Linked DNA regions of Phreatobacter stygius. The protein of the gene in region 1 interacts with the protein of each later gene in a pairwise test. Links are inferred from orthologs where the notes say so. Each region holds a gene or a part of one and is shown on either strand. Other genes may lie near its edges. The genes, in order: pepT and tpiA.

The links.
Region 2: the proteins of pepT (region 1) and tpiA interact in binary tests that used the Escherichia coli proteins (3 or more experiments, as listed by UniProt). The link is inferred for Phreatobacter stygius from one-to-one orthologs.

Annotation. Positions count from the first base shown.
Region 1 is NZ_CP039690.1:1,586,603-1,598,789, reverse strand. What follows is about bases 2,152-5,135. They hold pepT (peptidase T), read right to left. Parts: upstream 4,289-5,135; coding sequence 3,014-4,288; downstream 2,152-3,013. Other genes in these bases: E8M01_RS07295 (Gfo/Idh/MocA family protein), read right to left, coding at 4,440-5,135; E8M01_RS07305 (MmcQ/YjbR family DNA-binding protein), read right to left, coding at 2,616-3,014; E8M01_RS07310 (ABC transporter permease), read left to right, coding at 2,152-2,291. Outside these bases: E8M01_RS07320 (ABC transporter ATP-binding protein), read left to right, coding at 1-539; E8M01_RS07315 (ABC transporter permease), read left to right, coding at 548-1,444; more of E8M01_RS07310, read left to right, coding at 1,449-2,151; more of E8M01_RS07295, read right to left, coding at 5,136-5,456; E8M01_RS07290 (Gfo/Idh/MocA family protein), read right to left, coding at 5,467-6,483; E8M01_RS07285 (extracellular solute-binding protein), read right to left, coding at 6,492-7,679; E8M01_RS07280 (CinA family protein), read right to left, coding at 7,871-8,374; zwf (glucose-6-phosphate dehydrogenase), read right to left, coding at 8,371-9,849; E8M01_RS07270 (YdeI/OmpD-associated family protein), read left to right, coding at 9,968-10,576; E8M01_RS07265 (phosphoribosyltransferase), read right to left, coding at 10,621-11,274; E8M01_RS07260 (adenylate/guanylate cyclase domain-containing protein), read left to right, coding at 11,498-12,187. UniProt on the Escherichia coli protein: Cleaves the N-terminal amino acid of tripeptides.
Region 2 is NZ_CP039690.1:6,958,501-6,974,940, forward strand. What follows is about bases 2,725-5,599. They hold tpiA (triose-phosphate isomerase), read right to left. Parts: upstream 4,601-5,599; coding sequence 3,848-4,600; downstream 2,725-3,847. Other genes in these bases: E8M01_RS32875 (CTP synthase), read right to left, coding at 2,725-3,017; secG (preprotein translocase subunit SecG), read right to left, coding at 3,190-3,633; E8M01_RS32890 (peptidylprolyl isomerase), read left to right, coding at 4,754-5,599. Also shown: E8M01_RS32860 (glutathionylspermidine synthase family protein), read right to left, coding at 1-354; E8M01_RS32865 (hypothetical protein), read right to left, coding at 356-868; E8M01_RS32870 (DUF350 domain-containing protein), read right to left, coding at 879-1,283; more of E8M01_RS32875, read right to left, coding at 1,389-2,724; more of E8M01_RS32890, read left to right, coding at 5,600-6,637; trpE (anthranilate synthase component I), read left to right, coding at 6,670-8,187; E8M01_RS32900 (anthranilate synthase component II), read left to right, coding at 8,184-8,783; trpD (anthranilate phosphoribosyltransferase), read left to right, coding at 8,783-9,799; indole-3-glycerol phosphate synthase TrpC, read left to right, coding at 9,818-10,606; E8M01_RS32915 (vWA domain-containing protein), read left to right, coding at 10,786-11,985; E8M01_RS32920 (phasin family protein), read right to left, coding at 12,105-12,443; E8M01_RS32925 (D-alanyl-D-alanine carboxypeptidase), read left to right, coding at 12,883-14,454; E8M01_RS32930 (DnaJ domain-containing protein), read right to left, coding at 14,485-15,204; E8M01_RS32935 (vWA domain-containing protein), read right to left, coding at 15,230-15,970; E8M01_RS32940 (Kelch repeat-containing protein), read left to right, coding at 16,231-16,440. UniProt on the Escherichia coli protein: Involved in the gluconeogenesis. Catalyzes stereospecifically the conversion of dihydroxyacetone phosphate (DHAP) to D-glyceraldehyde-3-phosphate (G3P).

The DNA.
Region 1 (12,187 bases):
TGGAAATGCGCGCCGAAATCCGCCGCATCCACAACCAGCTCGGCGCCACCACCATCTATGTCACCCACGACCAGGACGAGGCCTTGTCGCTGGCCGACCGGGTGGTGGTGCTGCGCGACGGTGCGATCCGCCAGGTCGGCGCGCCGCCCGAGCTCTACGAGAGCCCCGACCATCTCGACGTTGCGGAGTTCATGGGCTTCCGCAACCGACTGACCGGCAAGGTCACGGCGCGCGAGGGTTCGTTTGCGACGATCGCGGTCGGCGGCACCACGCTGTCGGGCCGCTTGCGGGCGGATCTTGCCGTCGGCGCCGACGCTGTTATCGCGGCCCGGCCGGACGACGTCGCCGGGGGGCCCGGCGGCGCCAATTCGATCGGCGCCACCGTCGAGACGATCGAATATCGCGGCCGCGAATTCGTCGGCACGGCGCGCACCGCCGATGGCCTGGAACTGATCTTCCACGCGCCCAGCCGCGCCGCTCTCGGCAGCGCCATTTCGCTCACGGTCGATCCCGGCCGTGCCCTCGTCTTTGCCGCGTGAGGCCGGTCATGGCTGACACAGACCTCGCCGCCGGCCCCGGATTCCGCCAGCGCCTGGCGCTGCGTGGCATCGACGGCATCACCTTGCTGATCCTGCCGGCCGTGCTCTTCGTGCTGGCGATCTTCGTCTATCCGTTTCTCTACGGCCTGATGCTGTCATTCACGCCGCGCGAGGGCGGCATGCTGGCCAATTACCAGAAGTTCTTCGCCGATCCGTTCCTCTACGACACGATCTGGACGACGCTGAAGCTCGCCCTGCCGGTGACCATCATCAGCCTGGTGCTGGCCGTGCCGATCGCCTTCCGCGTCAGGCTGATGTATCGCCAGCGCCTGTTGACCACCATCCTGGTGCTGCCGGTGACGCTCGGCACGGTGCTGGTGGCCGAAGGGCTGCTCAACTATCTCGGCCCCCAGGGCTGGTTCAGCCGCACGCTGATGCTCATCGGCGCGATCGACCGGCCGGTGAAGCTGACCAACAATTATTGGGGCGTCTTCGCCTCGCTGATCATTACCGGCTTCCCCTTCACCTTCCTGCTCACCCTGTCCTATGTCACCGGCATCGACCCGGCGCTGGAACAGGCGGCCGCCACTCATGGCGCCAAGAGCTGGCAAAGGTTCCGTTTTGTCCTGCTGCCGCTGCTGATCCCGGGGCTGGCCATCGCCTTCTGCCTGTCCTTCGTCCAGGCCTTCGCGGTGTTTCCCTCGGCCGTGCTGCTCGGCGCGCCGGCCGGGCCGACGCGGGTCATCTCGATCGCGGCTTATCAGGCGGCCTTCGAGCAATATGACTACGCCATGGCCTCGGCCATCGCGATGATCATGGCGGTGGTCCAGCTGGCGATCGTCATTGGCGTGCTGGGCCTGCGCGGCCTGTTCTATCGCGGCGCGACCGCCGGCGGGAAAGGCTGAAGCGATGATCCGCGATACCACTGTCGGAGCCAAGCTCTGGATCACCGCCATCTGGGTGATCGTCGGCTTCTTCGTGCTCAACCTGTTCGCCATGATCGCCACCGTCGTGTTGTCCTCCTTCGGCACGCGCTGGCTCGGCACCTGGCTGCCGGCGGCCTTCACCACGCGCTGGTATTTCGCCGCCTGGGCCGAATTCCAGCTCTATGACGTGCTGATCGTCACGCTGCAGATCGCCTTCACCGTGGTGGCGATCTCAGGGCTGCTCGGCGTGCCCGCCGCCTATGCGCTCGCCCGCCGCGAGTTTCCCGGCAAGAAGGCGGTGATGCTGCTGTTCCTGCTGCCGCTGCTGGTGCCGCCGATCACCTTCGGCATACCGCTCGCGACCGTGCTCTATCAGGCCGGCGTCGGCGGCACGTTCTGGGGTGTCGTGCTCGCCAACCTGGTGCCGACCGTGCCCTTCGTCATTCTGGTGATGATCCCGTTCATCGAGCAGATCGACCCGAAGGTCGAAGCCGCCGCCCGGGTGTTCGGCGCCGACACGTTTCGGCTGTTCCTGCATGTGCTGCTGCCGATGCTGCTGCCCGGCATCCTGGCGGCCCTGCTCCTGGTGCTGGTGCGCACCATCGCCATGTTCGAATTGACCTTCCTGACCTCGGGCCCGACCAGCCAGACGCTCGTCGTGGCGCTCTATTATTCGGTCTTCGCCTCGGGCGTGCGCGCCGTGCAGTCGATCGACGCCATGGCGGTGGTCTATATGGTCACGACACTGATCTGGCTGTTGATCGCGCTGCGTTTCGTCAACCCGACCCAGATCGTCGCGCGGGCAAAACAGCAGCAGACGACCTGAAGGGGTCGACGCATTTCGCTAAGACAAAAGCCTCGGCGAGTGATCTCGCCGAGGCTTTTTCATGGGCTGATGTTCCGATTCGAGAGCAGGACGTTTTGAGGGCGAGGCATTGGAACCGTATTGCAATTCGGTCTACCGTCCTTCGAGGCTCGCTGCGCTCGCGCCTCAGGATGAGGATCGTAGAGAATTGCAGGGGCGGCGGCGCAGAGTGCACGCCTTGCTTCGCGCTTCATGAGCAAGGCTGATGCAATACACTTCCCCACCTCATCCTGAGGTGCGAGCGTAGCGAGCCTCGAAGGACGGCAAACCGCAGTGCAGCATTGGTCAGTCTCGCTTGCGTCGAGACGTCGGCCGGGCTGATGGAACCGTCTCCGGGGCGTCAAAGCCGAGTTCGGCTCGCAACTTCCTGGGCAGCGCGCGCGCCACCATGGCGTGGGCGTGGCGCAGATAGTCGGCCAGCGCGTCGTCGGGCAAGCCGGGTTCGGCATATTGCTGCAGCCATTTCAGGCCGCGCGAGGCGAGATAGGGGGCCGGCCGCAAGCCTGGATGGTCCTGCAGCAGTTGATAGGTCATGTCGCTGACCTTGAAGGTGATCGCGCCGGCGGGCACCGCCAAGGCGAAGACCTTGCCGCCGACCTTCCAGACATGGGAACCGCCCCATTGGATGACGCGGGTCGTCGCGGGAAGCGACCCGCACAAGAGATCGAATTCTTCGCGGGTCATCAGCGATCATCCCGCGGTACGCGGCTGACCGCACGATCCGGAGCGCCGCCTGGCTCGGCGGCCAGCACGCAGATCTTGCGTGCCACCTGCCACGACTTCTCGAAGGCGGGCACGGGCAGGAACTCGAAACGCGAGTGGAAATTATAGGCCCCGGTAAAGAAGTTCGGCGTCGGCAGGCCCCGGGCGGAGAGGGCCGCGCCGTCGGTGCCGCCACGCATGGGCAGCTGCTTGGGCTGGATGTCGAGCGCCGCCAGCGCGGCGAACAACAGGTCGACGGAACGACGGTCGTCGCCCAGGCTGTCGAGAATATTGCCGTAGGTGTCGGTGATCCGGCAGTCGACACGGCCGGTCGGATAACGCGCCGCGATCGCCGCCGCCGCCGCCGCGAGCCGCTGCTTGCGCTGTTCGAACCGCGTCTTGTCGAAATCGCGGATCATGACCTTCAGGCGCGCCTCGCCGGCATTGGCCGTCATGTCGGTGAACCAGACATAGCCCTCGCGCCCCTCGGTGCGCTCCGGCGTCTCGGCACGGTCGAACATGGCGACGAGATCGAGCGCCATCAGCAAAGGGTTGACCAGGACATCCTTGGCCGACATCGGGTGGGCGCTGACGCCGGTGAAGACGATCTCGGCGCCCGCGGCGTTGAAGTTCTCGATCACCACTTCGCCCAGCTCGCAGCAGTCGATCGTATAGGCGAAATCGGCGTCGAAACGGGCGAGGTCGAGGGCCTTGGCGCCACGCAGCCCGATCTCCTCGTCTGGAACGAAGGCGACCAGGATGTCGCCATGGGCATCCTCGGGGCCGAGATCCGCCACGAGCGTCATGATCGCCGCGATCGCGGCCTTGTTGTCGGCACCGAGCACGCTGGTGCCGTCGCCGACGATTATATCGGCGCCGAGCCAGGGCAGGATCTCCGGATGTTCCGCCACGCGCAGCCAGATGTCCTGTTGCCGATTGAGGCAGAGATCGCGACCCTCGAACCGCAGGAGCTGCGGCCGGATCACCGGGGAGAGGCCCGAATCGACCGTGTCGAGATGCGCGATGAAGCCGATCTTCGGCGCGCCGGGCCGGTTGCCTCGCTTCAGCGCGGTGACGGTCGCGTGGTCGTCGACGACCACCTTGTCGAGGCCGAGGCCGCGCAATTCGTCGGCAAGCAGGCCTGCCAGCCGCTGCTGGCCGGGCGTGCTCGGCAGCGACGGCGATTTGGCGTCGCTCTGGCTCTCGATCGCCAGATAGCGGAAGAACCGCTCGATCAACTGCTCGCGAGTACTCATGCCGGCTCCGTTCGATCGGCCGGTCCGCGGCGTCGGTCATGATCGCTGCGAACTGGCTCTGCGAACGTTCTACCCGAAACGATGGCGCCGCCAAGACAAGGGCGGCGGGGTGTCCGCCAGCCGTCCAAGTGCCCCGGGCCGCCCTTGCCGATCAGATCGGCTGGCTGCAGCTCGGATCGGCGCGGATGATGTCGGCGATCAGTTGCTGGGTCGCCAGCGCCTCTTCGCCGGTCACGACGGGATCGCGTCCGCCGGCGATCGCATCCAGGAAGTCGGCGATCAGCGCGCGATGGGCGTCGTGGGGGAAATCCATGATCGCGGCACCGCCGCCGGAATTGCCCTCGGGCGCGATGGTCTCGTTGCGGCCGTCGAGAGTGCCGACGGTCAGGCCGCCGCCGGCGAGCGTGGCGGTGCCGGCCGAACCGATGATCTGCATGGTCTCGGCGGAGCCCGGATAAGCCGAGGTCGTCGCGACGAGCGAGGCCGGCGCGCCGCCCCTGAGCGTCATCAGCGCGGTGACGTGGTCTTCCGCCTCCATCCGGTGCAGGCTGGTGCACCGGACCTGCGAGGCGACCACCTTGTCGATGCCGAGCAGCGAACGGAACAGGTCGAGGGCGTGGATCGCCTGCGACATCAAGACGCCGCCGCCGTCGCGGGCGAAGGTGCCGCGGCCCTCGGCGTCGTAATAGCTCTGCGGCCGCCACCAGGGCACGGTCAGCGAGGCCGCTTCGATCGTGCCGAGACCGCCTTCGGCCAGGATGTCGCGCAGGCGCAGGCTCGCCGGGCGGAAGCGGTGCTGCAGCACGACACCGAGCCGGCGGCCCGAACGGCGGCCGCTCGCGACGATCGCCTCGGCGCGCGCCAGCGTGGTGTCGAGCGGCTTTTCCAGGAGCACGTGCTTGCCGGCGGCAAAACAGGCTTCCGCCACGCTGCCATGGGCATTGGCGGGGGTCAGCACCAGCACGGCCTGGACGGCGGGATCGGCCAGCGCCCGGGCCATGTCGGTGGTCACGGGAAAGGGGAACTGTCCGGCGAAAGCGCGGATGCGCTCTTCACTGCGGCTCACCGCCCAGCGCACGTCGACGCGGTCGGCAAGGTCGATCAGGCTTTTGGCGTGGGGCAGCGATGCCGGCCCAAGGCCTATGACGGCGATACCGGTCCTGGTCATGCAATCATCCTCAGTTCGGCCGGGCGTTCAACACGGTCGCCTTCGCCTGGGCCTCCAGCGCCACGCGGCTGACGGTGAAGACGTGAGACTGCGGCATGGCGGTCTCGGTACGGTCGCGGCAGTCGGCCAGGAAGCGGCGGAAATAGGTGACCGGTTCTTGCGACGCGTCGATATGGCGGGTGCCGTGGCGGTCGACCAGGAAGACATGGTCGGTGCCCGGCCGTCCCGCGATATCGACATATTTGCGCAGCTCGATGGTGCCTTCGGTGCCGAGGATGACCAGCCGGCCGTCGCCCCAGGTCGGCAAGCCGTCGGCGGTGAACCAGTCGACCCTGACATAACCGGTGGCGTGGTCGCTGCGCAGCAGTATTTCGCCGAAATCCTGGAAGTGGGCCAAGTCGGGCGCGCCGAAATGGCCAATGGCGCTCGATGCGATCGTCGCGTCGTCCGAGCCGGTGAAGATCAGGAACTGGTCGATCTGGTGTGAGGCGATATCGACCAGGATGCCGCCGAACCGGGCGGCGTCGAAAAACCAGGAGGGGCGGATCGCCCGGTTCAGCCGATGCGGCCCGAGACCGAGCGTCTGCACCACCCGGCCGATCGCGCCACCGTCGATCAGTTTGCCGGCGACCGAGGTCGCCGGCACGATGAAACGTTCGGAAAAGCAGATCGAAAAGATCCGGCCGGTTTCGGCCGCCACGCGCCGCACCATGTCCAGTTGCTCCGATGTGGTGATGCCCGGCTTGTCGGTCATCACATCCTTGCCGTGGCGCATGGCGGCCACCGCGATGCCGGCCCGCTCGGCCGGGATCGCGGCGGTGATGATCAGGCCAATCGAGGGGTCCTCGAGAAAGACCCGGCGGTCGGCGACCTCGGCGAGGCCGGGGAAGCGCTCGCGCACCCCGTCCAGCACTTTCGGATCGGACGTCCCGGGATCGAAGCCGGCGCAGGTCGCGCCAGCGTCGATCAGCCCGGAGATCATGTGGTAGATATGGCGGTGATCGATCCCGATGACGGCGAAACGCATGGCCCGGTTCAGCCCCGCCGTTTGGCGCCGCCGACCTCGCGGTCCCATTTCTCGAAAGCCGCGACCAGGGCCGCGGGCTTCAGCGGCACTTCGACCGGATATTTGGCGATCAGCGCGTCATATTCCGGGCGGCCGAACTCGGCGAGCACCGCGCGGCTCTCGGCAGGCGCCGCGCTCAGCGGCACGTTCTTCACCGCCGGGCCGGGATAGAAATAACCCTTGTCATAGGTATAGGCCTGTTGCTCGGGTTTCAGCATGAAGCTCATCAGGCGCAGCAGAGCCGCCACCTTGGGCGTCGGCACGCCCTTGGGGATGCACATGAACTGGGTGTCGGGCACCCAGTGCGTGCCATCCAGCGCGAAGGTCTTGACCTCGGCCGGCACGACGCCGAGCGCGCGCGGGTTGATGTCCCAGCCGAAGGTCGAGACGATCATGTCGCGCGAGCCCTCGGCAAGCTCCTTCATGGTGACGGTGGTGCCCGGCGGGTAATATTCGATGCCCTTGTCGAGCTCCTTCAGGTAGGCCCAGGTCTTGTCCCAGCCGTTGATCGGATCGGCTGGATCCTTGTCGCCGAGGATGTGAGGCATGGCCATCAGGAAGGTCCAGCCGGGGCCGGAATTGACCGGCCGGGCGTAACAGAAGCGGCCCGGATTGGCCTTGACCCAGGCGAGCAGCTCCGCGGCGTTTTTCGGCACGACCTTGACGCGGTCGGGGGCATATTCGAACAGCGGACCGGACGGCGAATAGACCACCGCGACGCCGGCGGTCTGGCCGAAGTTGCGCTGCATCATCAGCGCGCTGTCATGGTAGATGTCTTCGGGCTTCGGCAGCTCCTCGGCATAGTCTTTCCAGACCTCGATCCAGAGGCCCTGGGTGATGCCGTCGGACATGGCGCCAGGGCCGGTCAGCACCAGGTCGATGTCGACCGCATTGGCCTGCTGCTGGGCCTTCAGCTTGGCCGGCAGCTCGGGCGAGGGTGCGCGCGAAAAGATCAGGCGCGAGACGATCCGGGGGTTTTCGCGGGCGAATTTTTCGAGCGCCGCCTGGGTCAGCTGCAGGTTGCCGGCGACGTCGACGATGTTCAGCGTCACCGGGGTCGAGGCCAGCGGCAGGCTGGCCGCCAGCGCCTCGGCCGCGGGAAAAGTCATGGTTCCGGCCATGCCGGCGAGCGCCTGGCGCCGCGTGATCCCAAACATTGTCTTGGTTTCCTGTCCGTTTCCACCTGATACCGGCCAGGCTTTCTCGATCCGCTTCGTTCGGTGAGCGGTGCCTGGCTTTCTGATATACTAGTGGACCAGCAGCGATTGGCAATCGCCGCGCGCCAGGATTTGCAGGATGGCGGCCGGGCTGAAACGGCGGCCCGGCGCTGCAGCGCGGCCCTGCCGGATCAGGCCTGGTCCAGCGCCTGTTCGAGCAGGGCGAGCGCCTGGATAGCGAACAGGCGCATATTGGCTGCGCGATCCGACAGGCCGGTTTCCAGCGTCTCGACCCGCGACGACGGGCCGCTGATGGCAAGGCAGCTATGGCCGGCGGCATCGCCATAACGATTGCCGGTCGGACCGGCGGCGCCGGTCTCGGCGAGGCCCCAGCTCGCCTGGAAGGCGATGCGCGATCGTTCGGCCAGCAGCCGCGCATAGGGCTCGGAGGACGAGCGCATGCCGGCCATGTCGTCGAGCGAGATGCCGAGCAGGGCTTCGCGGGCCGTGGCCGTATAGACCACCGCGCCGCCGAGGAAATAACGCGATGCCCCGGGCACGGCGAGCAGCGCCGCCGAGAGCAGTCCGCCGGCGGAGGATTCGGCCACCGCGATGGTCTCTCTGCGCGCGATCAGGCGCGCCGCGACGCGGCCGGCGACCTCATCCAATTCCGTGCTCATCATGTCCTGCCTCATGCTCCATCCTCCTGCCAGGTCCGCCCGTCACGTTCGATCAGCGCGATCGCGGCCGAGGGCCCCCAGGTGCCGGCCGTATAGGGGCGCGGCGGCTCGTCCATATTGCGCCAGGCCTCCAGGACGGGATCGATCCAGCGCCAGGCCGCCTCGACCTCGTCGCGCCGCATGAACAGCGTCTGGTCACCGCGCACGACATCGAGGATCAGGCGTTCATAGGCATCGGGATTGCGCACCTTGAAGGCCTCGGCGAAGGTCATGTCGAGCGGCACATGGCTGAGGCGGATGCCGCCGGGCCCGGGGTCCTTGATCATCAGCCAGAGCTTCACGCCTTCGTCCGGCTGTAGCCGGATGACCAGCTGATTGGGCAGGATCGGCCCGGCCGTTTCGCTGAAGGCCGAATGCGGCACCGGCCGGAAACCGATGACGATCTCGGAGACGCGGGCGGCGAGGCGCTTGCCCGTGCGCAGATAGAAGGGAACGCCGGCCCAGCGCCAGTTCGCCAGCTCGGCCTTGACGGCGACGAAGGTCTCGGTCCGGCTCTGCGGCGAGCCGAGTTCGTCGAGATAACCTGGCACCGCCCCGCCGGCCGAGGCGCCGGCCCGATATTGGCCACGCACGGTGGCACCCGCGGCATTGTGCCGGTCGATCGGTTTCAGCGCGCGCAGCACCTTGAGCTTCTCGTCGCGCACCGCATCGGCCTCGAGCGAGGGCGGCGGCTCCATGGCGACCAGGCAGAGGAGCTGGAGCAGGTGATTCTGCACCATGTCGCGCAGGGTTCCCGCGGTGTCGTAATAGCCGGCGCGGCCCTCGACGCCGAGGCTTTCGGCAACCGTGATCTGGACATGGTCGATATGGGCGCTGTTCCACAGCGGCTCGAACAGCGCGTTGGCGAAGCGCAAGGCCATCAGGTTCTGCACGGTCTCTTTGCCGAGATAGTGATCGATCCGGTAGACGCGCTCCTCGGGAAACACCTTGCCGATGGCCTGGTTCACCTGGATCGCAGAAGCGAGGTCCCGGCCAATCGGCTTTTCGATCACCACCCGGGCATCGTTGCCGGACAGCCCGAAACGGCCGAGCTTCTCGCAGATCGGCCCGAACAGTTGCGGTGCGGTGGCGAGATAGTGGACCGGAATACGATCGGCAAAGGCGGCGACCTTGCTCGACAGATCGCTCCAGCCGTCCTCGCCCTCGGCGTCGACTGCGGCATAATGCAGCCGGGCCAGGAAGCGATCGAGGTCCGGCCCGGCGCCGTCGGCAGCCGGGACATGTTCGATAATGGCGGCGCGGGCGAGCGCACGGAACGCGTCCTGTGTCATGGCGCGCCGTGCCACCCCGATCATGACGGCTTCGGCCGGCAACTGGCCGGCGAAATCGCGCTGGAACAACGCCGGCAGCAGCTTGCGGCGCGCCAGATCGCCGGTCGCGCCGAACACGGTCAGGACAAAGGGCGCCACCGGTATCACGCGGCTGGTCATGCAAGGGCCTTTCTTCGGTGCGATCGAGAGCCATCCCAGCCGGCCGCGTGATCATGCCCTGGACGAAGCCTGGCTGGAAGCCTATCGGCTTGTTCCCGCCAAGGAGTGTTTAAGCCCGATGAAAGCAGAAGACACGGACCTGCCGATTATTGCCTTCGCCAGCGCCGCGGAGTGGGAAGCCTGGCTTGGCGCGCAGCCCAGGACCGCGCCGGGCGTCTGGCTGAAATTTGCCAAGAAGACCTCGGGAATCGCCAGCGTGTCGCAGCTGGAGGCGGTCGAAGGCGCGCTCTGCCACGGCTGGATCGACGGCCAGAGCAACCAGGTCGACAAAGACTTCTGGCTGCTCCGCTTCACCCCGCGCAAGGCGCGCAGCCGCTGGTCGGAGGTCAACCGGACCAAGGCGCTGAAGCTGATCGAGCAGGGCCGGATGGCGCCGGGTGGCCTCGCCGAGGTGGAGCGCGCCAAGGCCGACGGCCGCTGGGAGGCGGCCTATGCGCCGCAGAGCACGATCGGCATTCCCGACGACCTCAAGGCGGCGCTCGACGCCGCCGCGGAGGCCAAAGCCCTGTTCGAGCAACTGGACGGCCGGAACCGCTATGCCATCCTGCATCGCATCCACGCGGTCAAGAAAGCCGAGACCCGGGCGCGCCGGATCGAGACCTATGTCGCGATGCTCGGACGCGGCGAGACGATCTATCCGCGGACGGGCAAGCGCCAGCCAGTGTGAGGTGTTCGGGCCGGGCGCGCCGGCGACGGAACCGCTTGATCCCATCAAGGGTCTTGGTTCCGCCGTCCGGCTGCCTCCAGGCAGGCGATGACCTCGGCATCGTCCACCTGCGGGAAGCTCAGGTAGTGGCGGCTGACCGCGCTCAGGTCTGCGGGCGCCTCCTGGCAGACCACCACGTCGACCTCGGCCTGGAGCGCCGTCACCTGGTCGGCCGCGGCGACCGGAACGGCAAGAATGATCCGGCCGGGCCGGCGGCGGCGCACCGCCTGGATCGCGACGCGGATCGAGGCACCGGTCGCGATGCCGTCATCGACGATGATGACGTCGCGCCCGGCGAGTTCCACCGGGCTGCGGCAGGCGCGATAGCGCTGGCCGCGCCGTTCGAGCTCAGCCCGCGCCCGTGCGACCAATTGGTCGGCTTGGGCACTGCCGACGTGCAGGTACCGCAACAAGACATCGTCGAGCACGATGTCGGCTTCGGCTCCCTCGACGACGGCGCCGAGCGCCAGTTCGGGCTGGGCCGGTGCGCCGATCTTGCGGACCAGGACGAGATCGAGAGGCGCGCCGAGAATCGTGGCGATTTCGGCGGCGACCGGTACGCCGCCGCGCGGCAAGGCGAGGACCACCGGCCGGTCCAGCGTCATGGCGGACAGTCGGGCCGCGAGCAGACGGCCGGCGTCTTGCCGATCCCTGAGCATTCGGCTGCCTCCTCCGCTTCTGCGGCCGTGGCGGCGTTCCTGCCCGATCATAACACGAGCGCGGCCATCGCCAGCCGCCATCCGTGCCGAGACGCTTGACGTCCGGGGGTGTCGCGAACCAAGCTCGGCGGGTCCGAAACGTGGTATGCCGCGACAGGCCCCTGGCCATCCGGCCAGACCTCCCCTGTCGTGAGCGCCAGCCCCTTTCGAGTGCGGACCCCAGATGAACCAGAGCCGGGTAGACCGCGGGATCCTGTTTGCCGATGTCGAGGGCAGCGTGCGGCTGTTCCGCCGCCTGTCCGACCCGGTCGCGCATGACGCGGTCGAGGCTTGCCTCGGCGAAATCCGCGGGGCGGTCGACCAGGCCGGCGGGCAGGTGGTCAAATCGATCGGCGACGGTGTCATGGCGGTGTTCGACGATTTGGCGATGGCCTGCGAGGCGGCGGTCGCCGCCCAGCGCCGGTTGAACGCCCGTTTGATCGACCGGCCGGTGCCGGAGGGCGAGGCGACCCGCCTGCGGATCGGCATCCACGCCGGTCCGGTGATTGCCGAGGCCGGAGATTTTTTCGGCGACACCGTCAATATCGCCTCGCGGCTCGCGGGCGTCGCCAGCGGTGGCGAAATCATCATGGACATGGCCTTGGCCAAGCAGCTGTCGCCGATCCAGCGGCGCATGGTTCGCCGCCTCGGCACGATCGCGATCAAGGGGCTGACGCCGCCGCGCGCCATCGCCGAGCTGTTGTGGGACACCAATCCGGGCTCCACGGTGACGGTGGTGACCGGCCGGTGGGGCGGCTCGCGCGGGCCCCAAGGCGGTCCACGCCTGGGCCTTGCCTATGCCGACCGGCGCTGGACCTCGCTCGACGGCAGCGAGCGGATCACCATTGGCCGGAACGAAGGCAATACCATCGTC
Region 2 (16,440 bases), 5.4 Mb from region 1 along the record:
GTTGAATTCGAGCAGCTTGGGCGGGCCATTGCCGCCATAGGCAAAATCGAACCGGCCATAGAGGCTCGGATCCGAGCGGTTCCAGCTCTCGGCGATCCAGTTCCAGAAATTCGAGGGTATCTTCAGGCGCTTGAGATAGGCCTCGTCGCGCACCGCCCGGCCGACCAACTCGCCGCACAGCGCCACCATTTCCGTCGCGGCATGTTCGAGGTCGTCCTCGATCTCGCGCATGGTGAACAGATAGGCCGCGCTCTCGTCCCAGTAGCGCTCGCCGTCCGGCATCGCATAGGCAAAGCCGTATTCATCCGCCAGCGCGCGCCAGTTCGGACGTTCCGCCATGGTTTTGCGCTGCATGTCAGCTCCCGCTCGAGCCGGACATGGCGTGGGCCGTGGATCCGAAGCCGGCGCGCTGGACGCCCTGGCTCTGGTTGGCGGTCGACCAGCCCGACGAGGTCCCGCCCGAGGAATGGCCGCCGCCCCAGAAATAATAGGATCCGGACGACCCCGAGCGGCAGGTGCGGCCGGCGGTGAAGGTCCGGCCGGACATGTCGACATAACTGCCGCCGGCGGCCGCACGCAGCGGTTGATGCTGCCACGTCCCGGCGCTGTTCTGGGTCAGTCCGACCGCCGGTGCCCCGCCGGCGAAGACGGTGGCGCAGCTCGGCCCCGGCACCGACGCCTCGCATTGCTGGGCGGTCGTGGCGATCCGGTTGGTCGTGTTGCAGTTGCGCTGGCCACCAAGGCCGAAACCATTGGTCACGGCGAGTGCGCCGACGCCAACCACCGCGATCGCGCCGAGCCCGGCGGGCGACAGCAGGCGCGAACGCTTTTGGTCGGGATTGTCAGGGCGGGGAGATTGCATGGTCATGGCGCGACCCTCAAGTGGTCATCGACGCCGCGGCAAGCTGGCCGGCGGCAATGGACACACCGGCCAGCCAGATGCCGGCCGGCAGTTCGCCGTCTTCGATCCGCCGCGTCAGGTCCTTGAACACCAGTTTGACGAGCAGGTAGACGCCGAGCTGAACCAGCAGCGAAACGGCGGCCCAGATCGCATTGTCGAGGATCGACACCGAATATTCGATGGAGCTCGCCAGCGGCAGCGAAAAGCCGACAATACTGCCGGTGAAGGCAAGAGCGCAGGCGACATTGCCCTGGCGCATCAGGGCGATCTCGTCATGCCCGGTCAGCCAAGTATAGATCCAGACGAAGATGGCGACGAAACCGATCGCCATGACGAAATGCGCCAGGAATGCGGGAAACCCCGATAGATAATCTGCGATCATGAGCCAGCCCCAGCCAAATCGGATGAGGCATGCTAGGGCAGGATTGTTTCCGGTTGAAGCCGTCAATCGGCGAAGCCGATGACGTGCAAGGGGGCGAATGGCTGATCAGACCAGCCTCGACTGCACCTTGGCCGCCTCGATGAACGAACGGAACAGCGGATGCGGCTCGAACGGCCGGCTCTTCAGTTCAGGGTGATATTGCACGCCGACGAACCACGGATGCTCGGGATATTCGATTGTTTCGGGCAAGACGCCGTCGGGCGACAGGCCGGTGAACACCAGGCCCTTGTCCTCGAGCCGCGCCTTGTAGTCGAGATTGACCTCGTAGCGATGGCGGTGGCGCTCGGAAATCATGTCGGAGCGATAGATCGCGGCGATCTTGCTGTCCGGCTTCAGGTGCGCCGTATAGGCGCCGAGCCGCATGGTGCCGCCGAGATCGCTCGCCTGGTTGCGCTTGACCAGCTCGTTGCCCTGCAGCCACTCGGTCAACAGGCCGACCACCGGCTCGGCCGTCGGGCCGAATTCGGTCGAATTGGCGGCAGCAATGCCGGCGAGATTGCGCGCCGCCTCGATCACCGCCATCTGCATGCCGAAACAGATGCCGAAATAGGGCACCTTGCGCTCCCTGGCGAATTGCGCCGCGCGGATCTTGCCCTCGGCGCCGCGCTGGCCGAAGCCGCCGGGCACCAGGATGCCATGGACATGTTCGAGATAGGGCGAAGGATCTTCCTTCTCGAACACCTCGCTCTCGATCCAGTCGAGATTGACCTTGACCCGGTTGGCCATGCCGCCATGGGCCAGCGCCTCGATCAGCGACTTATAGGCATCCTTCAGCCCGGTATATTTGCCGATGATGGCAATGGTGACCTCGCCTTCCGGATTGTGCACCCGGTCGGAGACATCGGCCCAGCGGCGCATGTCGGGGCCGCCCGTCGGCTCGACGCCGAAGGCGCGCAGCACCTCGTCGTCGAGGCCGGCGCGGTGATAGGCGAGCGGCACGTCGTAGATCGAGGCGGCGTCCTGCGCTTCGATCACCGCCGAGGGACGGACATTGCAGAACAAAGCGAGCTTCTTGCGCTCGCCTTCCGGGATCGGCCGGTCGCAGCGACACAACAGGATGTCGGGCGCGATGCCGATCGAGCGCAGTTCCTGCACCGAATGCTGGGTCGGCTTGGTCTTGAGCTCGCCTGCCGAGGCGATGAACGGCAGCAGCGTCAGGTGCACATAGATGCTGTCGCCCTTGGGCAATTCATTGCCGAGCTGACGGATCGCCTCGAAATAGGGCAAGCCCTCGATGTCGCCGACCGTGCCGCCGATCTCGACCAGGACGAAATCATAACCCTCGTTGCCGGTGCGGACGAAATCCTTGATGGCGTCGGTGACATGGGGAATCACCTGGATCGTGGCGCCGAGATAGTCGCCGCGCCGCTCCTTGGTGATGATGTCGAGATAGATCCGGCCGGTGGTGATATTGTCCTGGCGGGTGCAAGGCCGGCCGGTGAACCGCTCGTAATGGCCAAGGTCGAGATCGGTCTCGGCGCCGTCGTCGGTGACGAACACCTCGCCGTGCTGGGTCGGGCTCATCGTGCCCGGATCGACATTGAGATAGGGATCCAGCTTGCGCAGGCGGACCGAATAGCCGCGTGCCTGAAGCAAGGCGCCAAGCGCCGCCGAGGCAAGCCCCTTGCCCAGGGACGAAACCACGCCGCCGGTGATGAAAATATACCGCGTCATGGGGCTTCCTCTTTAAAGCTCTCAGTGCGATTCGGGTAGCGCCATGCGTCGCGATGACGCCCGCACTCCCACAAAAAAACGAGGGCCGGTTGCCCGGCCCTTGCTGTGATCACGTCCGGCGCCCGAAAAGCGCCTTATGGCAGATGCCCGGACTGACGTCCGGGGTCGCCGGTTACCGCGAGGGCGCGGCCGGCGGCTGCGAACCGGGCGCTGCCGGGGGCTGCGAACCCCCCGGTGCGGCCGGCGGCTGCGACAGGCCGCGAAGCCCTTCGAGCACGCCCGTGCCACCACCCTGCCCCGACGGCGGAACCTGCGGAGCTGCCGGCGCGCCGGGCACCGCGGGAGCGGATGGAGCCGCCGGTGCCGTGCCCTGTTCCAGGATGGAGCGCGGCCCGCGGGCCTGGGTGGCAAGCAGAGCCAGCACGATCGAGGTGAAGAAGAAGGCCGCCGCCAGAATGGCGGTCGCCCTGGTCAACACATTGGCCGTGCCGCGCGACGACATGAAATTGCCGCCGCCGCCCATGCCGAGGCCACCGCCTTCGGAGCGCTGCAACAGAACAACGATGATCAGTGCAATCACGATCATCAGATGGACGACGAGAATGACGGTCTGCATGGAGGCTCGACGGTCCTTCGAGATAAGGAAAGCGGGTCTCTACACGATCGAATTGGCCTTGCCTACCCCGGATTGCCCAGGAATGCGGCAAGCTTCATTCGCCTGGGGAAAGCCCGGCCGAAGGCCGCCCGCAGCCTTCGACTTAGCCTCCATATGGGCGCGCCCGCGGCCATTCGCCAGCCGGGCAAGACTGCCCTGCGGCAAGCCGCCGCCGTCAGCGATAGGCCGCGGCGATTCCCAGGAAGTCCGCCGCCTTCAGGCTGGCGCCGCCGACCAGGGCGCCGTCGACATTGGCGACCGCCATCAATTCCTTGGCGTTGGACGGCTTGACCGAGCCGCCATAGAGAATGCGGATGCCCGCCGCCTGCTTGCCGTGGCGCTGGATCAGCTTCTTGCGGATCAGCGCGTGGACCTCGGCGACATCGGCCGCGGTCGGCGTCAGGCCGGTGCCGATCGCCCAGACCGGCTCATAGGCGACAACCACGGCTTCCGGCGTGGCATCCTCCGGCACCGAGCGCTGAACCTGCCGGCCGACGACGGCGAGCGTCTTGCCGGCCTCGCGTTCGGCACGGGTCTCGCCGACGCAGACGATGGCCGTCAGCCCGGCGCGGATCGCGGCAAAGGCCTTGGCCGCGACCAGCGCATCGGTCTCGGCATGATACTGGCGGCGCTCGGAATGACCGACGATGACGGCGGTGGCGCCGCTTTCGACCAGCATGTCCGGGGCGATGTCGCCGGTGAAGGCGCCGGTGGTCTCGGTGTGGCAGTCCTGCGCGCCAATGGCGATGCGGGTGCCGAGCGCGCTGGTCGCGGCCAGTTGCAAAAGGGTCGCCGGCGGGCAGATCATCAGATCGACCTTGCCGCGCAGCGTCGCGTCATAGCCCTCGGCCATGGCGCCGATTTCCTCCAGCGCCTTCTTCGAGCCATTCATTTTCCAGTTGCCGGCGACTAGGGGACGCAGCGCCATCAAGACCTCCTCGGTTGTTTCGCGGCTTGCTACCAGATGGCGCGTTTCAGGGCTACCGCGCGACCTTGCCCGAACCAGGGGTGGTCACTATGCTCCGCCAACTTTTTTGGGGCCCCACGGGCTCACGCCGTCATAACCGGAGATCGCACGGGCATGCTGACCGGCATTCGCACCACCTTCGCCACGGGCTTCATGCGTCTCGTGCTCATCGCCTTGATGAGCCTGCTCGTCGGCAGTTTCGCGATCTGGGGCATCGGCGACATTTTCCGCGGCGGCACATCGACGACACTGGCGACCATCGGCGGCACGCAGGTCTCCCAGCAGACCTTTCAGACCATGTATAATCGCGAGGTCCAGAACCTCGGCCGCATGCTCGGCCGCGGCGTGACGCCGGATCAGGCGCGCTCGTTCGGCATCGACCAGCGCGTGCTCAGCCAGCTCGTCACCGACGCCACGCTGGACGAGCGCGGCCGCCAGCTCGGCCTCGGCATCGACGACGCCACGATTCGCAACCGTATCGTCACCTCGCCGTCGTTCCGCGGGCCGACCGGCCAGTTCGACGTCAACACCTTCCGCGAGCTGCTGCGCCAGAACGGCTTCACCGAGCAGGCCTATATCGATAGCGAACGCCGGGTGGCGGTGCGCCAGCAGATCGCCGGCGCCATTTCCGACAAGCTCGGCACGCCGCAGGTGCTGCTCGATGCCATGGCGCGCTACCAGGCGGAAACCCGCACCGCCCAGTTCGTGACGATCGGCGCGCGCTCGGCTGGCGACGTGCCGGCCCCCGATGCCGCCACCCTGCAGACCTTCTTCGACGCGCGCCGCGCCGCCTTTCGTGCGCCGGAATACCGCAAGCTGGTGATGCTGACCCTGTCGCCCGAAGAACAGGCGGCCTTTGTCGAGGTTCCCGCCGATCAGATCGACGCCGAGGTCGCCCGCCTGCGCGACACCGCCGAGAAGCGCACGGTCCAGCAGATCACCTTCGCCAATGCCGAAGAGGCCGCCGCCGCCTCGGCGCGCATCAAGGCCGGCCTTGATTTCGCCGAGCTGGCCAAGGAACGCAACATTTCCGACACCGACCTGACGCTCGGCACGCTGTCGCGCGCCGAGATAACCGATCCGCCGGTCCGCGACGCGACTTTCGCGCTCGCCGAAGGCACTGTCAGCGAGCCGGTTCGCGGCAGCTTCGGCACCGTGCTGCTGCGGGTCACCAAGGCCGAGCCGTTCAACGCCGAGGCCATGCGCGAGCAGGCCCGGATCCGGCTCGCCCGTGAACTGGGGCGTGTCGCGGTGAACGACCTGCACGACAAGATCGAGCGCGAGCGCGCCAGCGGCCTGCCGCTCGCCGACATCGCCAGCAAGGTCGGCCTGGCGGTGAGCGTCGTCGACGCCGTCGACCAGAGCGGCCAGGACCCGTCCGGCGCCCAGCTCAACCTGGTCGGTGGCGCCGAATTGCTGCCGGCCGCGTTCCGCGCCGATGTCGGCATGGAGAACGAGGCGGTCCAGGTCCGCCAGACCGGCGCGTCGATCTGGTACGAAGTGGCCGCCATCACGCCGGCGCGCGACCGCGCGCTCGACGAGGTCAAGGACCGCGTCGAGGCCCGATGGCGTGAGGAAGAGGTGAAGAACCGGATCGCCAAGGCGGCGACCGAGATGACCGAGGCGGTCCGCCAGGGCAAGACGCTCGCAGAGCTCGCCCAGCCGCTCGGTCTCGAGGTCAAGACCAGCGGCGCGCTCACCCGCACGGCGACTGAAGGCGATTGGGGTTCGGGCGCTGTCCAGACCCTGTTCGTCACGCCCAAGGGCAGCGTCGCCAATGCGCCAGCCGCCGACGGCATCGACCGGATCGTCTTCGTCACCCTGGATGTCGCGCTGCCGGCCAATGCCCCGGTCGATGCGCGAACCCAGGCCCAACTGACCCAGTCGATCGAGGACGACATCCTCGGTCAATATATCGCGCGCCTGCAAAAGGACTTCGGTGCCAACGTCAATCAGACGGTGCTGCGCCGCGCGATCGGAGCCGGCGACGGCGGCTAGACGCCGCCCTGTTCGCCCTCGGGAGAACGACCATGCAGATCGAACCGGCCTTCGAGGCCTTTGCGTCCGTTCACGCCACCGCCAAGCCGCAGGTGGTCTGGACGACCCTCGTTTCGGACCTGGAAACCCCCGTCTCGGCCTATCTCAAGATCGCCGGATCCAGGGCCAATGCCTTCCTGCTCGAATCGGTCGAGGGCGGTGCGGTCAAGGGCCGCTACTCGATCCTCGGCCTGGAGCCCGACCTGATCTGGCGCTGCCGCGGTTCGGTCGCCGAGATCAACCGGCGCCCGGGCGCCGACCGGGCCGCCTTCGCGCCGCTGCCGGAAGCGCCGCTGGTCGAGCTGCGCAAGCTTTTGGCCGAAAGCAAGATCGACATTCCCGACCGGCTGCCGCCCATGGCGGCCGGCGTGTTCGGCTATCTCGGTTACGACATGGTCCGCCAGATGGAGCATTTGCCGGATATCAATCCGGACCCGCTCGGCCTGCCCGATGCCTTGTTCATCCGGCCGACCGTGGTGCTGGTCTTCGATGCGGTGAAGGACCAGATCACCGTCGTCACCCCGGTCCGCGCACAGGCCGGCCAGGCCGCCAAGGCCGCCTATGACCGCGCCGTCGACCGGCTGATCGCGGTGGTCGACGCGCTCGACACGCCGCTCGACAAGCAGACCCCCCTGCCCGACCATGCCGAGATCATGGCGGGCCTCGTCTCGAACACCAGCGAGGCGGATTATTCGGCCATGGTCGACCGGGCCAAGGACTATATCGGCGCCGGCGACATCTTCCAGGTCGTGCTGTCGCAGCGCTTCTCGACGCCGTTCCAGCTGCCGCCGTTCTCGCTCTACCGGGCGCTCAGGCGGGTGAACCCGTCACCCTTTCTCTATTATCTGGCCTTTGACGGCTTTTCGGTCGCCGGTTCCTCGCCCGAGGTCCTGGTCCGGGTGCGCGACGGCCAGGTGACCATCCGCCCGATCGCCGGAACCCGGCCGCGCGGCGCGACGCCGGCCGACGACAAGCGGCTGGGCGAAGATCTGCTGGCCGATCCGAAGGAGCGTTCCGAACATCTCATGCTGCTCGATCTCGGCCGCAACGATGTCGGCCGGGTCTCGAAGATCGGCACGGTCAATGTCACCGACCAGTTCTTCCTCGAGTTCTATTCGCATGTCATGCACATCGTCTCGAATGTCGAAGGCGAGCTGGATCCCAGGCACGACCTGATCGACGCCATGGCCGCTGGCTTCCCGGCAGGCACCGTGTCGGGTGCGCCGAAAGTCCGCGCCATGCAGATCATCGACGAACTGGAGAAGGAAAAGCGCGGCCTCTATGCCGGCTGCGTCGGCTATTTCTCCGCCACCGGCGCCATGGACACCTGCATCGTGCTGCGCACCGCTGTGGTCAAGGACGGCGTCATGTATGTTCAGGCCGGCGCCGGCATTGTCGCCGACAGCGTCAACGCCATGGAACAGGCCGAATGCGTCAACAAGGCCAAGGCCCTGCTGACCGCGGCCGATGAAGCGGTGAAGACGGCGGCGCGCGCCGGGAGGGGCCAGTGAAGATCACCCTCATCGACAATTACGACAGCTTCACCTGGAACCTGGTCCATTATATCGGCGGCCAGGGCGCCGAGGTCGAGGTCGTCAGGAACGACAAGATCAGCGCCGACCAGGTGATGGCGACCGATCCCGACGCCATCGTGCTGTCGCCCGGCCCCTGCACGCCGAACGAAGCCGGCATCTGCCTGGAGCTGGTCGACAAGGCCTCGGCGACCATTCCGATGCTGGGCGTCTGCCTCGGCCACCAGGCCATGGGCCAGGCCTTCGGCGGCACGGTCATCCGGGCGCCAGCGCCGATGCATGGCAAGCTCTCCGAGATCAGCCATTCCGGCCGTAGCGTGTTCCGCGGCATCAACGGCAAGTTCCAGGCGACCCGCTATCACTCGCTGACCGTCGACCGCCTCAGCTGGCCCGGCGACCTGGAAATCACCGCCGAGACCGCCGACGGCGTCATCATGGGCCTGATGCACAAGCAGCGGCCGGTGCACGGCGTGCAGTTCCACCCGGAAAGCATCGCCTCCGAGCACGGCCACCGGATGATCGGCAATTTCCTGGCCCTCGCCACCGAATGGAACCAGGCCCGGAGGCGACGCTGATGGAACAGTTCAAGTCCCTGATCGCCACCGTCGCCGGTGGCGCCAGCCTCGACCGCGCCGAGGCCGAGCGCGCCTTCAACATGATCATGTCGGGCGAGGCGACGCCCTCGCAGGTCGGCGGTTTCCTGATGGCGCTGCGCGTGCGCGGCGAAACCGTCGAGGAAATCACCGCCGCGGTCGCCACCATGCGCGCCAAGATGGTGCGGGTCGACGCGCCGGCCGAGGCGGTCGACGTGGTCGGCACCGGCGGCGACGCCTCCCATTCGCTCAACATCTCGACCTGCGCCGCGTTCATCGTCGCCGGCGCCGGCGTGCCGGTGGCCAAGCACGGCAACCGCGCGCTGTCGTCGCGCTCGGGCGCCGCCGACTGCCTGATGGCGCTCGGCGTCAGGATCGACCTGACGCCGGAGGCGATCTCCCGCTGCATTCGTGACGCCGGCATCGGCTTCATGTTCGCCCCGGCGCATCATCCCGCGATGAAACATGTCGGCCCGACCCGGGTCGAGCTCGGCACCCGCACCGTGTTCAACCTGCTCGGCCCGCTGTCCAATCCGGCCGGCGTCAAGCGGCAGATGGTTGGCGTGTTCTCGCACCAATGGGTCGAGCCGCTCGCCGAAGTGCTGAATAATCTCGGCTCGACCCGCGCCTGGGTCGTCCATGGTTCGGACGGGCTCGACGAGATCACCGGCACCGGCCCGACCGCCGTGGCCGAACTCAGGGACGGCCGCATCTCGACCTTCCAGATCAGCCCTGGCGATGTCGGGCTCGCGCTCTGCGCCACCGGTGCGTTGAAGGGTGGCGATGCCGGCTACAATGCCGATGCGCTGCGCGCCGTGCTGACCGGCGCCAGGAACGCCTATCGCGACGTCGCGGCGCTGAACGCCGCCGCGACCCTGGTCGTAGCCGGCAAAGCAGCGACCTTGCTGGAGGGTTTCGCCATGGCCGAGGCCTCGATCGATGGCGGCGGCGCGGCGCTCCGGCTCGAACGCCTGATCGCCATATCGCATGCCGAATGAGCTGGGGACGCCGCCGCCATGGCCGATATCCTGAAGACGATCGAGACCTATAAGCGCGCCGAAATCGTCGCGGCCAAACAGCAGAAGGCCTTCGCGGTCATCGACGCCGAGGCGCGCCGGGCCGCACCCGTGCGCGGTTTCGCCCGGGCCATCGAGGCGACCATCGCGGCAGGCCGCAAGGCGCTGATCGCCGAGATCAAAAAAGCGAGCCCGTCCAAAGGCTTGATCCGTCCTGATTTCGACCCGCCGGGGCTCGCCAGGGCCTATCAGGCCGGCGGCGCGACCTGCCTGTCGGTGCTGACGGATGCGCCGTCGTTTCAGGGCGCGCCCGAGTTCCTGACCGCCGCCCGCGCGGCAACGACGCTGCCGGCGCTGCGCAAGGACTTCATGCACGACGTCTACCAGGTCGCCGAAGCCCGCCTCTGGGGCGCCGACTGCATCCTGGTGATCATGGCGTCCGTCGACGACGCGCTCGCTGCCGACCTGGTCGCCGCCGCCACGGACTACGGCATGGACGCGCTGATCGAGGTGCATGACGACGCCGAGCTCGACCGGGCGCTGCGCCTGCCCTCGCGGCTGATCGGCATCAACAATCGCAACCTGCGGACGTTCGAGGTGACGCTGGCGACATCCGAGCGCCTGGCGCCGCGCGTGCCGAAGGACCGGATCATTGTCGGCGAGAGCGGCATTGCCACGCCGGCGGATGTCCAGCGGCTGGCCGCCATTGGCATCCGGACTTTGTTGGTCGGCGAAAGTTTAATGCGCCAATCTGACGTTGCGGCAGCGACCAGGGCCCTCCTGACGTAACACGACCTAACGTAAAGCACTGTTTCGGCGGGTTTCCAGCATTCTTCCGGAGGCTCTAGGTAAATGTCAAGTTAATATCATCGGTAAAATCAATCAACAATTGAATCCCGTCCGATTCCGATTGCTTATTTTGTCGTCTCTATTGTGCTCCTGGGTCGTAGACACAGGATCACTCCTTGATGTGGAACTTTTTTCGGCAATTTCGCGATGATCATCGTGGCGCCATAGCCGTCGCCTTCGCCGTCGCCCTGTATCCCATCATGATGATGATCTGCGCGGCGGTCGACCTGAGTCGCGTCAGCCAGCAGGACGCGCGCCTGCAGGCGGCCGTCGATGCCGCGGCGCTGAGCGTGGCGCGCCAGGTCGCGGACGGCAGGCTGACCGGCGATCTGAATGCCGCGGCGCGCGCCGTCGTCGAAGGCAATATCAATCCGAGCATATTGACCGGCCTTGCCGTCACCGCCGTGCTGGATGGCCCCGCCGTCAGGGTCAACGGCAGCGGCCAGATCAAACCGATGGTCGCCAACCTCCTGAGCGACGGCAACCTGACCATTTCCGCCACCGCCAGCGCCATATGGCGCACCAAGAAGATCGATCTCGTGCTGGTGCTCGACAATACCGGCTCGATGGCGAGCGCCAACAAGATGACCGCGCTCAAGACCGCCGCCACCAACCTGATCAACACGCTGCAGGCGGTGTCGACCAACCGGCCCGATGCGGTCCGGATCGGCATCGTGCCTTTCGACACCCAGGTGAATGTCGGCACGGCCTATCGCAACGAAACCTGGCTGCGCTACCCGAGCAATCTGACCGCGAGCAGCTGGACCGGCTGCGTCATCGACCGCGACCAGTCCCACGACGTCAGCGACACCACTCCGACATCGAATGCGACGAATTTTCCCGCCCGCAACTGTTCGACCGGCAAGCTTGCCACCATCCTGCCGCTGACCAACGACTGGACCGCCTTGACCAACAAGGTCGCGGCGATGAACCCCTCGGGCAATACCAATGTCACGATCGGCCTGGTCTGGGGCCTGCATATGCTGACGCCGTCGCTGCCCTTGACCAATGCGCGCACGCTGGCCCAGGAGCCCGATCTCGAGCGGATCATCATCCTGCTGACCGATGGCGACAACACCCAGAACCGCTGGTCCACCACGGGTTCCGAGATCGACGCGCGCACCGAACTCGCCTGCGCCAATGTCAAGGCCAACGGCATCCGGCTCTACACGGTTCGGGTGGTCGACGGCGACGCCGCGATGCTGCGCCGCTGCGCCTCGGAGACGACGATGTATCATTCGGCCAGCACCGCCGAGCAGGTCGTCCCGGTGTTCCAGCAGATCGCCGGCGAGATCAGCCGGCTGCGCCTGAGCCAGTAGGCGCGAGCCAGCAAGCCCTGCTGGCGCGGCATGAAAAAACCCGGCGCAAGGCGGCGCCGGGTTTCTTTTATCGGTCTGGCTGGCATCGGCCGCGCCCCGGGGGGCGCGGCGGGACGCGGTCACTTCGCCGCGGCGGCCTTGCCGAACACACCCTCGTAGGGCTTGTAGATTTCTTTCGCGAGATCCGAATAGAGCTCGCCGATCTTGGTGGCGCGGGCGACCGCGGTCTCGTAGGCCGACTTGACCAAGGTCGACTGCAGTTCGATCGCCTTGTCCAGGCTCTTCACCGCGGCGAATTTCTCGACCGCCGCCGAGCTCTCCTCGAAAGATTTCTTGGCATAGTCGACAACCTCGGCGGTGATCGCCTGGTAGCCCTTGGTCACTGCGGTCAGGCTCTTGACGGTCCGGTCGAGGCCGTCTTTGCCAAGCTTCTGCACGTCATCGAAATTCTGCAACATGACATGGCTCCTGCGGCGGCTGCGCCGCTTTGGTTTAATTTTCCGCCAGGACGACAAACCCGGAAGACATATGTCCCCTAGCCGTCTTGCTGCACTGCGTCAATCACGCCTTTGCATCGCAACATGAGGAATATCAACGCTCTAAGACTGATCGAGCGATCAGCGTGCCGGCTTCAATTCGCAACTCCGCCTGATTCGCTTAACCAACTGGCAACCGCGACGCATTACCGTCTGCCTCACGTTCCCGTAATCGACGGGGGCGGCGTGAAGAGTACGGCTGCGTATCGCCGATAGTGGTGTTGCGTCGCCGGCGGCCCTTAACCGGGGTCGTCGGTTGCGCAAAGCCGGTCGAGCCGCGCCTGACCTCCAAACGCGAGGGACAGGGACGCGGACCGGTCGCCAGAAGGCACCCCGGCCGCCTGCAGTCAGGGGTGGTGCAATGGCGACCACAATCGGCGCCGGTCGGACCGGATCGGGACGTATTTTCCGGCAGATCGCCGCGATGGCCGTCACCGCAGGTTTGATTGCCAGCGCCCTGCCGAGCCAGGTCGAGGCTCGCCCGCGCCGTTACGACGGCTACATGCCGGCCTATGCGGCCATCGTCATCGATGCCAAGACCGGCCAGGCGCTGCATTCCGAAGCCGCCGACGCCCACCGTTTTCCCGCGTCCGTCACCAAGGTGATGACGCTTTATGTCCTGTTCGAACAGATCGAAGCCGGCCGCTTCTCGCTGCAGTCGCCGCTGCGCGTCTCGGCGGAGGCCGCCAGCCAGCCGCCCTCGAAGATCGGCGTGCGTGCCGGTTCCACCATTACGGTCGAGGAGGCGATCCGCGCGCTGGTGACCAAATCGGCCAATGATGTCGCCGTGGTCATCGCCGAGAACATTGCCGGCGACGAGGAGCGTTTCGCCAGCCTGATGACCCGCCGCGCGCGCGCCATCGGCATGAGCCGCACCACGTTCCGCAACGCCTCCGGCCTGCCGGATGCCGAACAGATGACCACCGCGCGCGACCTCGCGACGCTCGGCCGGGCGATCCAGGATCATTTCCCGCGCTACTGGAGCTATTTCCAGACCTATTCCTTCGCCTATCGCGGCGTGAACCACCGCAATCACAACCATCTGCTCGGCCGCGTCCAGGGCGTCGACGGCATCAAGACCGGCTATACCCGCGCCTCCGGCTTCAATCTCCTGACCTCGGCGCGCCGCGGCGACCGGCAGCTCGTCGCCGTCGTCCTCGGCGGCCGTTCGGGCGGCTGGCGCGATGCCCGCATGCGGCAGCTGCTGGAAGCCAATTTCCCGCAGGCCTTTGCCGGCCGCCGCACCGCCCCGATGGTGGCGCGCGCCAGCGAACCGGAGAACCGCGCGCCGACACGCATCGCGGTCGCGGCCCAGGTGCCGGTGCCCGGACGGCGCCAGCCGATCGCCGCCCCGATGCCGATCACGCCGATGGCCGCGGCCGTCGTCGCCGCCGGCCAGACCCGTGGCGGTGCCTCATCCGGTGCTTCCGCCGCGGCGCCGGTCACCGCCAGCGCCCAGGCGCCGCGCCAGGTCATCCGCGAAGAGACCGCCCCGGCGCCGGTCGCCGCCTCGCTCGCCGCGGCGAATGCCTATGCCGCCACCCTGCCCGGCAATCCCAATCCGCGCCCCGGCGTGCTCGGCCAGCTGCATTCCTCGCAGCTGACCACCGCTTCGGTGTCGCCGCGCTCGGTTCAGATGGCCTCGGCGTCGGGCCAGACGCCGCAGACCGAGGTCCTGCCCCAGCGCCGCGGCGAATGGTCGATCCAGCTCGGCGCCTTCCCGACCGAAGCCGCCGCCCAGGCGACGCTGAAGGAAGCCCGCGAGACCACCGGCCGCCAGCTCGGCTCGGCCGATCCCTATACCGAGCGTGTCGAGCGCAGCGGCATGACGCTGGTCCGCGCCCGCTTCGCCGGCTTCGATCGCGCCAGCGCCGACGCCGCCTGCCGGGTGCTGAAGAACAACGACTACGACTGCATGCTGGTCCGCAACTAAAGCGGATCCGACGAAGCCCGGATGAATGTGTCAGGAGTTCCGGCGATGGTTGTCCAGGAGAATGTCCTTGGCCTGGTTGACGCGGGAAGCGAGCCACGTCGAGCCCCCTTGGTCGGGGTGCAGTTTCTTCATGAGCGTACGGTGCGCGCCACGGATGGCCTGCTCGTCCGCCCCCGGCTGAAGGCCAAGGATCTGGTAGGCCTCCTCTTTGGTCATCGCGCTCGAAGCCGGCGGGCCGCTTTGCCCCGCACCCGCATTGCCCTCAGCGTTTTCACGCCAGCGGGGGTCTCGGCGGTCAAGATAAGCTTCGAGTAGAGCCGCGCTCTCGCCGTCGATCTCGGCGAAAGCCTGCAACAGGCGGGCGATCGGGATCTGTTCCAGCGTCTGGCCGGCGAGCGAGCCGGCGACGAACCGGCCGGACATCCGGCCGGTATCGAGATCGAGCTCCATCTCGACGAAACGCGAACGCACGCTGGAGGTCTGGCGCGGCGTCTTGGTGCCGGCCTGACCCCAGCCGCCGAGCATGCCCTGGCCCGGGATCAGGCCGAGCAAGGTGGCGCCGGCGATCGCCGCGGGAATCGCCAGCTCCCACTGGCCGCGGGTCAGCAGAAACAGCCCGAAAACGATCGCCGCGACGCCGCCGATCTTGCGCATCTGCGCCGACAGCCATTTCGGATTGGCGCCGAGAATGGCGTTGAGACCGCCGGAGAAGACGATCAGCGCAATCACGCCTGCGATGAAATAGGTCATGGCGCGGATCTCATGCGAACTTGGCTCACTTCATTTGCCCGAGCAGCAGCTGGGCACCGCGCGCGCCCTTGGCCGACGCATCGGTCAAGGCGGCGCGCCCGCCCGAGGCGAAGATCGCCACCGCCTTGAGCAGTTCGGCGAGCTGGGCTGCCGCCCCCGGGTCGAACCGGGCATAGGCTCCGCGGGTGATCCGCGCAATCTCCCGATAGGCCTGCTCGGCCGAGGGATCGCCACCTTCCTGGAACAGGAAGACCGGCACATTGGCAAGCCCCAGCCGTCCGGCCTTGGCGCAAAGATCGTCCAGGCTCTCCTCCATGGCGTCGCCGACATAGACCAGGGCATGGATCCTCTTGTCGCTCGCCTCCTCGGCGGCGTGGCTGAGCACGCGTCCGATCTGGGTCTGTCCGCCGACACACTGGATCTTCTGCATCAGCCCGGCGAGCTGGCCGGCTTGCGCCACCCAGCCGGAAGCGCGGCATTCGCCGACCCCGCGAAAGAAGACCAGCTGGATGTCGAGCGATCCGACCTTGGCGGCTTCGGTGAACATCTGGCCCTGGATCGCGCAGGCCATGTCCCACATCGGCTGGCGGCTCATCGTCGCGTCGAGCGCGAAGATCAGCCGGCCGCGCTCGCCGGCGACCTTCGGCCGGCCGACCGCCGCCGCGGTCTTGAGGAAAGCGGAAATATCTGCGGCACCCGCGGTCGGCACGCTGCCGGCCTTGGCCTTGGAGGGATCGACGATACCTGAGGGATCTTTGGGACTCATGCCCTTGAATCTGGCGCAGCCGCGGTTGAATGCAAGCCGTCAGGCGGTCGCGGGGCTTGATACCCCATGTGTTTCTTTGCCCCACCATCCGGCGCGAGGCGACACAAGCGCCTGTGGCCGCGCGAATTCGTGATTGGCATTCATGCCTGGCGCAAACGATTTCATTGGCGATTTCTCCTTTGGCATATGACGATCACTCCGCTTTTGGCCTGCCGCGACGTCGCTCGGCCGGCAGTCCTTGCCCGCGAGGAGGTCTCCCGATGGCTCATCTGTCCCGCCGCTTCATGGTTGCCGGCGGCCTTGCCGTTTTCACCAGCCCGGTCCTGGCCCAGCACCAGCATCACCAGGGCCAGTTCGAGCGCCTGAGCCAGCCAGGCAGGGTCGACCTGCCGGCGATCCATCACGAACAGGTGGTCAGCGATAGCCCCGCGCCGAAAGCCGCGACCCAGGGGCGCTGGATCGATCGTGCG